DNA from 2 places in the Amaricoccus tamworthensis genome. Region 1 is predicted to be linked to the other one. Evidence: riboswitches for the same ligand, from Rfam matches in the RefSeq annotation. Region 1 holds a riboswitch; the other holds the start of a gene.
The links. A riboswitch is a leader RNA that binds a small molecule or an ion and turns the genes downstream of it on or off. The one in region 1 is predicted to bind thiamine pyrophosphate.
Positions count from the first base shown of each region.

Region 2: another riboswitch for thiamine pyrophosphate. It lies ahead of ACP15P_RS19600 (YkoF family thiamine/hydroxymethylpyrimidine-binding protein); the one in region 1 lies ahead of thiM (hydroxyethylthiazole kinase).

Region 1 is NZ_JBNAFV010000005.1:107,403-113,318, forward strand. It holds gene gpmI (2,3-bisphosphoglycerate-independent phosphoglycerate mutase) at 1-339, opposite strand, end outside; gene ACP15P_RS10905 (hypothetical protein) at 549-1,178, shown strand; gene ACP15P_RS10910 (hypothetical protein) at 1,191-1,538, opposite strand; gene ACP15P_RS10915 (hypothetical protein) at 1,538-2,092, opposite strand; gene thiD (bifunctional hydroxymethylpyrimidine kinase/phosphomethylpyrimidine kinase) at 2,160-2,966, opposite strand; gene thiE (thiamine phosphate synthase) at 2,963-3,577, opposite strand; gene thiM (hydroxyethylthiazole kinase) at 3,574-4,362, opposite strand; TPP riboswitch at 4,414-4,510, opposite strand; gene ACP15P_RS10935 (DUF2161 domain-containing phosphodiesterase) at 4,537-5,241, opposite strand; gene moaB (molybdenum cofactor biosynthesis protein B) at 5,245-5,778, opposite strand; gene ACP15P_RS10945 (LysE family translocator) at 5,785-5,916, opposite strand, start outside.
Region 2 is NZ_JBNAFV010000017.1:70,970-76,885, forward strand. It holds gene ACP15P_RS19590 (ABC transporter ATP-binding protein) at 1-143, opposite strand, end outside; gene ACP15P_RS19595 (ABC transporter permease) at 140-928, opposite strand; gene ACP15P_RS19600 (YkoF family thiamine/hydroxymethylpyrimidine-binding protein) at 933-1,541, opposite strand; TPP riboswitch at 1,535-1,647, opposite strand; gene leuC (3-isopropylmalate dehydratase large subunit) at 1,936-3,345, shown strand; gene ACP15P_RS19610 (calcium-binding protein) at 3,386-5,185, opposite strand; gene ACP15P_RS19615 (beta-keto acid cleavage family enzyme) at 5,432-5,916, shown strand, end outside.

The DNA of each region.
Region 1 (5,916 bases):
GGATTTCTTCAGACTGTCGATAAAACCCTGCAGCTCGTCATTGGTCGCAAAACTGCCGTCCTCAATCGCCCGGTCGATGCGCGGCAGGTCCATCCACACCACACGTCCCGCGCCAATATTCGTATGACCGACCTCGGAATTGCCCATCTGCCCGTCCGGCAGGCCGACATCCTGACCATGCGCGGCCAGTTGGCTTCGCGGGCCTTTGGCCCAGATCCGGTCAAAATTCGGGGTATTGCCCAGAGCCACGGCATTCGCCTCCGTGTTCGGATCAAGCCCCCAGCCATCGAGAATTACCAAAACAACCGCCACGACAATCACCTCTCTTCCCTGACGCATGAGCATTACCGGCAGGTTACCACGGTTGCAAATACCTGTGTGGAAGGGACGGAGGTATTTTCGGCGGCGTGGCGCGGGGATGACAGAAACGCAGCCAAAATCCGGAAATCCGGCAAAAACCCTCGAAGCCACAACCCCAAACCGGAGTCCGAAACCGTATGTTTACCGTTTTCGCAAAAATTCCCGCCTCAGACTGAAAGGAATTTCTCGTGCCCAAATCAATCCTGTCCCTCAGCCTTGCCACCGGAATCGTGTTTGCGACCACTGGCATTGCCTCGGCCGTCACCTGGGCGTCGGACGGCGGTGCGGATGACACCTGGCGTTGGGCGGGGCGGGACAATATTGCGTCGGCGTTTGGTTCGCCCTCGGCCACGCCTCCGTGGCGGCATGAGGCGTTCTTCAGCCTCGGGCTTGGCGGGCGCGCGTGGTTTACATTTGGCACGCCGTTTCAGGGCGAAGCGTCGGTATTTGAGGTGACCTGGGGTGACCGCAGCCGGTATCCTGAATCAGCCACCATTCATGCCGGCGACTTCAGCAGCGGTCTGCCCGATGACCTCTTCGATACCGCGAACTATGGCGCGTCCTGGAGTACGGTCGACAACGCCGAAGACAGATCGGATTTCCACGTCGCGGGCGGGCCGTTCACGCATCTTCTGTTTGTGGACACGTCTTCCAACCGGTCTGGCGATGGGTTCGACATCAACGCGATTTCCGTGACGGAAGCCTCGGCTTCCGCCAATGTGCCTGAAATAGACGTGGGCGCCGGGCTTGGCTCCCTTGCCGTCATGGGCTGCATGATCGCCTGGCTTCGAACGCGGCGGAAACAGCCGCACACCTGATCCCGGTCAGGCTTACCGCATTCTCCGGCCGCCGCCACCGCGTCTCCCGCCACCGCCGCCCGGGCGTCCACCAGCCGGTGGGTGGAAGCCTCCGGGGGGGCGATCAGGATGCCCCGACGGAGGCTTGGGTCTGTCGGGACGGTTGGGCCTGTCCGGGCGGTCGGGTCTCTCAGGACGGTCCGGCCGGTCGATATCTATATCCACGTCGTAATGGTGGTCATAGATGCCATAGCGGAACCCGTAGTCAAAACCGTAATACGGATCGACATTGTACCCGACACTCGCCCCGTAATAGGTCGAATCGCAGGACGCCAACAGCATGGTTCCGGCCAGCCCACACGCAAGATATGGCTTCCACATCACATCGCCTCCGTCGCGGCAATGGACCGGAGTACCCCGATCAGTTCCTGCTCATGCCGGTCATAGGCATCCGGCTCGCCGATGAAAGCGGCCACGGCCACGTGATCCGGTGAGATCTGGATGATGGCGAAGGCATAGTCGAAATCGCGACCGTCGCGCACACCCTGACCGCTGTAAAACCGCGTGGGTTTACCACCAACGGTACGCCGGTCGTAGTAGAGGTTTTCCGGCTCGGCCAGGAGATAGGGGATCACCCGTTCCATCCAGGATTTGGCCCCGGAAATACTCGACAGCCTGACCGGCGACCAGAACCCGGTCCACATTACACCCTCCTCATCCGGCGGACGGATGGACACGACCTTCGGGCTGAGCGGCGTACCGTCGGCGGCCTGGGCTTCGGGCACCTCGACGCCTTCCAGAACCTCCCAGCCATCCGGCACATCGAAACTGAACAGGTTCGCGCCGCGCGTTTCGTAGACGAACTCCTCCGCCTGCACGGAGACCGCAAACAGGGCGGTAAAAGTGCAGGCCGCAATACGCGATAGAATTCTCATTCCATCCCCCGGATATGTTTTCAGGGCACTCTAACCCTCAGGCGAAAGGTTTCACAACCCAAAGGGTTTATGCGCCCCCACCCCACAGGCTGTGGAAATGATGCACCGGGCCATGCCCACCACCAACCGACAGCGTGTCCGCCGCCGCGATGGCCGCTGAGATGTAGGATTTCGCCTCGCGCACCGCCTGCGCGAGCTCCGCGCCCAGCGCGATCCGTGTCGCCAGAGCGGAGGACAGCGTGCAGCCGGTGCCATGGGTGTTGCGCGTCCCGCTGCGCGGTGCGGAAAGCACCGTCTCGTCACCACCGGAGAGCAGAAGATCCGTGGCATCCCCCTGCCCCAGATGACCACCCTTGATCAGAACCGCACCGCAGCCAAGCTCCAGCAGAGCCCGCGCCTGGTGCCGCATGCCGTCCACATCCGCGGCCTCAGGAACCCCAAGCAGATCGGCGGCCTCCGGCAGGTTAGGCGTGATCACCGTCGCGCGAGGCACGAGCAGGTCCCGCAATGCCGACACCGCCCTGTCGGCCAGCAGCCGGTCACCGCTCCGCGCAACCATCACGGGATCAAGAACTATGGGCGCGTCCACACCTTCCAAAGCCCCCGCGACCGCCTCGATCACCGTGGCATCGCCGAGCATTCCGATCTTAATGGCATCGATCCGGATGTCGTCGCGAATGGCCCTGATCTGTGCGGTCACAAAGGCCGGATCAACGAGGCTCACGCCCTTCACGCCATCAGTGTTCTGCGCCGTCAGGCCGGTGAGCACCGCCATGGCGTAGCCACCATTGGCCGAAATCGACTTGATATCCGCCTGAATACCGGCCCCGCCCGAAGGATCGGAACCAGCAATGGAAAGCACGTTCGGGATCATGTCCTGCTCCATTCCGTAACGATGCGCCGCGTGGCGGCCTGCGGGTCCTCAGCCCGCGAAATTGCGGAGACCACAGCGACGGAGACGCAACCGGCGCGCCGCACCTCCACCATGTCATCGGCATCCAGACCGCCGATTGCCATGCATGGCTCCTTCGCGGCGGCCGCGATCCTGGCGAGGCCATCGAACCCGATGGGTTGCGCGTGATCCGGCTTCGACGCGGTCGCACGCACCGGGCCAACGCCAAGATAGGTCACCGCGCCGGGCGGAATGGCGGCAAGCTGATCCTCCGCCTCAATCGACAGGCCCAGCACCATGTCGGGCCCAATCGCCTCGCGGATTTTGCCGACATCCCCGTCCGACTGCCCCACATGCAGACCGGCGGCATTCACCGACCTGGCCACGTCGACCCGATCATTGATGATCAGCGACGCACCAAACCCTCCGATAGCGGCCATGACCTCCCGCGCCAGCCCGGCGAAATCCGCGTCCGGCAGGGTTTTGTGGCGCAGCTGGATCCAGCCCGCGCCCCCGCGCGCCGCCGCCTCGGCCTGCTCCACGATGGACAGAGGCGCGTCCGCGTCGGTGACAAAACACAGCGGCGGGATCACGCGGCCGACACCCTGGCACGCTCCGCGACCACGTCCGCGGTCAGGCTGTGCAGAGCGTCAATGAACCGCACCTGGAAGCTTCCTGGCCCGGTTGCCCCATCCGCGGCAATCTCACCGGCCACCGCAAAACACGCCAGAGCCGCCACGGTCGCATCAAACGGGTCCTCATCCACAATAAAGGCCGCAACGTAGCCGGTCAGTGAACAGCCCAGCGCGGTCACGAGCGGCATCAGGCTGTGACCGTTCGAGACGCGCGCCGCGCGCTCGCCATCGGTCACGTAATCCACCTCACCGGTCACGGCGACGACCGCACCGGTCCGTTTGGCCAGGTCCCGCGCGACAGCCTCCGCGGCCGCAACCGGATCTGCCGCGTCAGCGCCACGACCCGCAGCAGCCGTTCCGCCCAGCGCCAGAATCTCGGACGCATTGCCCCGGATGACGGTTGGCTTAAACCCCAGCAGCCGGGCACCCTGCTCCTGCCGAAACGCCGTTGCGCCCACCGCAACCGGGTCCAGCACCCAGGGTGTGCCGGCCTTCTGCGCACCCTCAGCCGTCGCCGCCATCGCCTCGGCCCAGTCCGCGTCAATCGTACCGATATTGATACTGACCGCACTCGCGATTGCGGCAAATTCCGGGCCCTCCTCGCTGGCATGAACCATTGCGGGCGAGGCTCCGGCGGCCAGCATGATGTTGGCCATGACATTCATGGCAACATAGTTGGTGATGTTCTGGACGAGCGGTGTGCGGTCGCGCATCCGGTTCAGGTGTTCCGCTGGTGTGTTCATGTCTCTCCCTCGCTGTGACGGAGGGGCGCCTGGCGTCAATCCGGTCCTCTGATCCCGCGCCATGCAACTTCCTCCGCCGGTATGATCCGGTTCAGGTTCAAAGGGTCCTTCTCAGCCCGGCCGATGCCGCGCGCCCCTGTCGCCATGTCTCTGTCACACAGGCCGAAGAGCCTGTCAAACATCTCCGTCGGCCGGTTTCGGCGGTTCCAGCTCCGCCAGCACGTCAGCGAAGCTTTCCAGCCCCTCGCGCCCCTTCGGCGTCAACGCGTAAATCCCCCGCGCCTCCCGCTCGAACCAGCCGTAGTGATCCGCCCGCATCAACACCGCCGCCCGAGGCACACCCGCATCGCGCGCCACAAGTGCCGCCCTGCAAGCGCCGTTCAGGCTCAGATACGCAGCACAGCGCAGCGCGTCCTGCCGGTAGGCCGTGATCCGTTTCACCCCGGTACTGCCACCCTCGTTCGGGTCGCCCACCCGCCGCTCAAACTCGCGCAGCAGCCGCCCGGCCTTCTTCGCATTGCGTCGCGGCTGGTAGGGACCGGGATCGAGATGGGCCTCCACCGTGCCCTCCCCGTCCGTCTTCACCGCCAGCAGACCCAGACCCAACCGGCGACACAGGCGGATAATATCCCGGTAACGCAGTTTCCAGCCCCGGTCGGATGACACCGGCACGGCCAGATACACATGCTCAAACAAAGCCTGCCGCGCCACGCCCTGCATCACCAGGGCCAGCGAAAACGTCAGTTTCATCTCGACGACGAGAGGCGGTTCATCCCCGCGCACGGCCAGCAGGTCACAGTCCCCGATCTCGGCCTTCACCTCATATCCCTGCGCCTCAAGATACCGCTTGAGCGGTGGATAGAGATCGGTCTCACGCATCGGTCACTTGCGCCTTTTGTGTTCCTCAAGACGCGGCATGATCTCGACAAAATTGCAGGGCATGTGCCGGTAATCGAGCTGCTTCTCCAGGATCCCGTCCCAGGCATCCTTGCACGCACCAGGACTGCCGGGCAGCGCAAAGAGATACGTACCGCCCGCAACCCCGGCGCAGGCGCGGCTCTGGATTGCTGATGTCCCTATTTTCTCGGCCGAAACCATGGTGAACATGGTCGAAAACGCGGGGATATGCTTCTCGTAGACGCTCTCATGCGCTTCCACGGTCACGTCCCGCCCCGTCAGCCCCGTGCCGCCGGTGGAAATCACCACATCGACGTCCTCATCCGCGATCCACACTCTGAGCTTCTCCGCAATCGCGGCCTGCTCATCCTGGATAATATCGCGATCCGCCAGGTGATGACCCGCATCCGTCAGCCTCTGGACCAGCACGTCACCGGACCGGTCCTCCGCCAGCGAACGCGTGTCCGAAACCGTCAGCACGGCAATCCGGACCGGAATGAATTCACGTTGCTCCACCATGCGATCCTATCCCTGTTTCATCGTCACCAGCCGCAGGGCCAGCAGACCGAAAATCGAGGCCGTCACAACCTGCAACCCGCGCTGCATCCGCCGGGAGCCACCCACACGCTGCCCGACCCCTCCGGCCAATGATCCCGC
Region 2 (5,916 bases), on a different contig from region 1:
AGGCGAAAGATGGTGGATTTCCCGGCGCCGGACGGACCGAGGATGGACACGAACTCGCCGGCCTTGACATGCATTGAAATGTCGTTCAGCACTTCCGTTTCGCCCAGCGTGACGGACATGTTCTGCAACTGAAGAATGCTCATTTTCCGTCACCCACATACCGCCAGCGCAGAACGGCGCGTTGCAGCAGCGCGGTGATGGCAAACAATACGAGCGTCAGGCCGGAGCTGATGACCACCGCGGCCAGAACCAGGTCGGGGCGGAAGCTGTTTTTGGCGTTCAGGATCACGATGCCGAGGCCCGCCCGCGCTCCGACGTATTCCGAGAAAATTGCGGCCACGACCGCGTAGGTGATCGAAATCCTTAGTCCCGCGAAAAAATACGGCATCGCCGACGGAAGACGCGCACGGAGGAACACGACCCTCCGCGAGGCTCCCATGGAGCGAAGCAGTTCGCCAATCTCGGGGTCGGTCGCCTCGTACCCGTCCACCAAAGCCACCAGCATCGGAAAAAACGTGACCAGCGCGACGAGCAGGACCTTGGGCGTCAGATCAAAACCAAACCAGAACACAACCAGCGGCGCGATTGCCACCAGCGGGAGGGTCTGGCTGATCACAAAGATCGGAAAAAGGGCGCGGCGCACGCGCGGCATGAAATCCAGCGCTACCGAAAGGACGAATGCCACGGTCATGGACAGGGAAAACCCTGCCAGGGTCGCCCGGATCGTGGGCAGCGTGTTTTCCCAAAGCAGCTGTCGGTTCACTGCCATTTGTTCCACCACCCGCGAAGGCGCGGGCAGCATCAGGGGCGATATGCCGGAGACATGTACCAGGATTTCCCAGGCAATGATGGCGCAGGTCACGCTCAGCACGGCCGGGACGGCCTGGGCAATGCCTCCGCCGGTGTGGCGGGGCAGGGGACGGCTCAACCTGTCAGGTCCCGGTGGGGCTGTTGGCTGAAACCGTCAGGTCGATCGTCACGTGACCGTTTGGCGGACCAAACCGGCAAAACGCCTGCTGAAGCGTAGCGAAAACGGGGCCCGCATCGCCAGAGAGCCGGGTGCAGAAGTTCTTGGAGCGGTCAAAAGTGCCGCTTCGCTTCAGGAAGTCGATGCAGCCCATGATCTCGAGCATGTGGTCGCCCGCGCCCATGACATAGAGCGAAAACTGTGCGGCCGCGTGCTGTCCCGTGTCGGCAGTTGCCGCCAGGGCCTCGAGCGCGGCGTCCTGCCTCGTTTCGAGAGGCTCGGACGGATTGGCCAGCGCGCCGGTCCGGCAAATGGGATCATCCGGCTCACCCGGGCATCCGCGCGACAATGTGGCGCGCAGCACTACATGATGGCCGGTCGAAGCCGCTTCGGCAAAGAGGTCGCGCAGGGCGGGAAACAGCACCTCGGGAGGTCCAACGATCAGTGTTGAAATATCGTCGGTCTCAATTCGTAGACGGTCCCGCCAGGGGTCGAGCGCCCTGAGCGATCCCAAAATGACGTCAACGAACCCGTCGGTCATGGGATAAAGTGAAACCTGTGCGCCTACGAACATGTGCAGTCTCCTTGCTACGCTGGCATTATCCAGATCAGCTTTGAGGGTCCGTGGACTTGTGCCCACATCTCAGCCGCGACACTACGCGGCACCCCTGAGTTGAGAGTTCATTTTCAGATCGGGGTCGGGATTGCAAGCTGATTTCGGCAAATGGCGTCGAAGGCCCGGGACCGGCCCCCAATTCACGGTATCGGCGTTCAGAGTGGGAAACCGCACCCATTCTTGCCCAAAAATCCAGGAAGCGTTAGAGAAGCGCCATGAATGGAATGTTTGACATGGATGATCACGCGCGGCTGCCCTGGCGGTTCCACCGCTGGCACGTGACCCTGCGGCTATGTGGCTGAACCATATAGTGAATTTCTGATCTCCTGAACATTCTGGCAGAGGAATAGCCATGACAGCGCCAAAAACACTCTACGACAAAATCTGGGATGCCCATCTCGTACACGAATCTGATGACGGCACCTGCCTGCTTTATATCGACCGCCACCTGGTCCATGAGGTGACCAGCCCGCAGGCTTTTGAGGGGCTTCGCATGGCCGGTCGCAAGGTTCGCGCGCCTGGCAAAACCGTGGCCGTCCCCGATCACAATGTGCCCACAACGACCGACCGTGCAAGCGGCATCATCTCCAACGAGGAGAGCCGCATCCAGGTTGAGGCGCTGAAAAGCAATGCCGAGCAGAACGGGATCACCTATTACGGTGTAAACGACGTGCGGCAGGGGATCGTGCACATCGTTGGCCCCGAGCAGGGCTGGACGCTTCCGGGCATGACGGTGGTCTGCGGCGACAGCCACACCGCGACCCATGGTGCATTCGGCGCACTGGCGCACGGTATTGGTACGTCGGAAGTGGAGCACGTTCTGGCCACCCAGACGCTGATCCAGAAGAAATCCAAAAACATGCTGGTCAGGATCAACGGCTCGCTGCGCCCCGGTGTGACCGCGAAGGACATCACCCTGTCCATCATCGGTGCGACAGGAACGGCCGGTGGTACGGGCTATGTGATCGAGTATGCCGGTCAGGCCATTCGTGAGCTGTCCATGGAAGGCCGTATGACGGTCTGCAACATGGCGATTGAGGGCGGTGCCCGCGCCGGTCTGATTGCGCCTGATGAGAAGACGTTTGAGTATGTCAAAGGCCGTCCGCACGCGCCCAAAGGTGCGGCTTATGAGGCGGCGGTTGAATACTGGAAAACGCTCTTCTCCGATGAGGGTGCCCATTACGACAAGGTTCTTGAACTTGATGCCGCCGACATCGCGCCGGTCGTGACCTGGGGAACCTCGCCCGAGGACGTTCTGCCGATCACCGGTACCGTGCCCAACCCGGAGGACTTCACGGGTGGCAAGGTCGATGCGGTGCGCCGTTCGCTCGATTACATGGGCCTGACCGCAGGCACCAAACTGAGCGACGTCAAAATCGACACCGTCTTTATCGGCTCCTGCACCAACGGACGCATTGAGGACCTTCGTGAGGTTGCCAAGGTGATGAAGGGCCGCAAGGTCAAGGAAGGTCTCCGTGCGATGATCGTGCCAGGATCCGGCCTCGTTCGTGCGCAGGCTGAGGAGGAAGGCATCGCTGACATCCTCATTGAGGCCGGTTTCGAATGGCGTATGGCCGGGTGTTCCATGTGCCTCGCCATGAACCCGGATCAGCTTGCCCCCGGTGAGCGCTGTGCCTCCACGTCGAACCGGAACTTTGAAGGACGGCAGGGACGTGGTGGACGCACGCATCTCCTGTCGCCCGCAATGGCTGCCGCCGCGGCCGTGACCGGACACCTTACGGACGTCCGCGAACTGACCTGATTATGACCTGGCCCGGCGACGTTGCCGGGCCACCTCAACCTCACACGATAAGCAGCGCGTCTTCCAGTTCGGACATATTGGTGAAATCATCGATGCGCAGCCTGTCTCCTTCGCCGAAATCGATAATGATGTTGCCGTTTTTCTTTTCGGCGTAATCCATGACTTTGTTTACTGCTGGCCTGGAGCCGCCGACGACGTCACCATCAATCCAGATTTCGTCATTGCCGCGTCCAAAATCGACGATCCTGTCCTTGCCGGCATCAAAGACGAAGACATCCCCTCCTTTTCCGCCCTTCAGCCTGTCATCACCTTTTCCACCGGACAGCATATCCGCGCCGCTGCCGCCTTTCAGGCCATCATCGCCACGGTCACCAAAAAGCGTGTCGTTGCCATTATCGCCTTCAATCCGGTCGCGGTAGCCGCCGCCGAAAATCACGTCGTCGCCTTTGCCTCCGGACAGTTTGTCCTTTCCGTCGCCACCAAGCACAACGTCGCGACCGGCACCGGATTTGATCCGGTCGCTGCCGGATGCGCCGAGAATGAAATCTCCATTGGAAGATCCGGAGAGTTTGTCGTTATCGGGTGTGCCGGCAACCAGGCCGTCGAATGTTTCCACGCCGAAAGCCCCGACATCAGAGCCAAGTACGGTCGCGTAGGTATCGATGCGGTAACCGGTCGTGCTGTCCGCTTCCCAGACTCCGGCCAGACCGCCATTTTTGAGCAGCTCGAAATCACCCCTGTAGACATCCTCCTGCAGGGTTTCCGTGATCTGAAGGGCCGACCCGAAGACCTTTCCCTGCGGCGTGAAAACCTGCCCCATGAGATGCGCGTGGAAATCCCAATGTCCGCCCGCATGAGTGTCCTCATCGGCATAGATCCCGAGCGTGAAGCCCCCGCCGAGATGTACGATATCCTGCGCGACCTGTTCCTGGCCCTCGGTGCCCGGCTCCAGAGTACGGACCCTGCCTGCAGTCTGGCCGGTGGCGTCGATCAAACGGAACAGAACATCGGAATCAGCAGTGCCGTCATCGTCATGTTCCGCCGTCCAGATCACGGCCCGGTCCCCGTTCGGCAGGGCAACCGAGCTTGCGTGGGTATCGTCGTCATGCGGGTCCAAGATCGCGCCTTTGGGTAGTTCGGTCGGTGAGATGACTACCGGATCGCTGTCCGGTTTCCACGACTTTTTGAAGGCGGCGGCATAGACCGAGTCCTCAAGCCGGGTCGCGTCGTTGCCTTCCCACCAGGTCAGCACGGCCCCACTGTCATGGATGGTCAGATCCGCCTGGGGAAGGTCGATAAAGTAGCTGTTGCCGATGTCATCGGCCGTGGCGAGCTTCCTGCTCTTCTCGAATTCCCCGTCAGCGTCGTACTCGTAGACCACAATATCGTGAATCGTGTTCAGGTAACCCTCTGCCGTGACGATGGCAAACCCACCATCTTTCAACGCCTCGACGTCCTGGATGCGAACGTCGTCCCTGTCATCGCTGGCAAACTCCACCTGTTTTCCCGCGGGTGTGCCGTCATTGTTGAACAGCCGGAAATTCCCCGAAAACAAATAGCCGTCGTCGTCCTGCTTGTCCCAGGCGACCACAAAGCCGTCTTTAAGTGCTGCGGCCCTGGGGCGGTAATCGTCGCCGGGAGTGTTTGTGTGAAGGGAGAACTCCAGGGTGAGGGGAACGACATCCCAACTGAAAATCTTGGCAAAGACACCCGTTGCGCCATCGTACCCCGGATCGCGGCCAAGGTCGGACCAGACGGTGAGAAGATGTCCGTTGTCGAGTTGCACCAGTCCGGGGTAGCGGTCGGACCCGCCCAGCGTGGAAGAATGCCTGAATTCCATTGATAAAATACCCTAAAACACACCCGCACCCGAACTATCATATTGGCGCTGGGCAGGTACGGGGTTCGCAAAAAATTCACGAGGCGGAGGCGGGGATGTGGCCAAAGGTGGCATGGCCTTGAATCGCAATTCGGCGCGAAATCCGCATTGAATCTGTAAAATTCGGCATGGTCTGCGCCGTGTTTCCCTCCTAGCATCCGGGCCCAAACACTGACGCAATCACATCCCGACGAACGGACCTGTTTCATGCCTCTTGCCCCGAACCGCCACGTTTTCATCACCGCCGCCATTACGGGGTCGGGCAGCACGCAGGACCGTTCACCGCATGTGCCGCGCAGTCCCAAACAAATCGCCGACAGCGCGATCGATGCCGCCAAAGCCGGTGCCGCCATCGTTCACTGCCATGTGCGCGAACCGGAAACCGGTGTGCCTTCGAGGAAAGTGGAGCTCTACCGCGAAGTGACCGAACTGATCCGGTCCTCCGGCACGGATGTTGTTCTGAACCTGACCGCCGGCATGGGCGGCGACATGGTTTTTGGCTCCACGGAGCAGCCCCTGCCGCTGAATTCCGAAGGTACGGATATGGTGGGCGCGACCGAGCGCATGGCGCATGTGGTCGAGTGTCTGCCGGAGATTTGCACGCTCGACTGCGGCACCATGAACTTCGCCGAGGCTGACTACGTCATGACCAATACACCGGGGATGCTGAGGGCAATGGGTGGCATGATGAC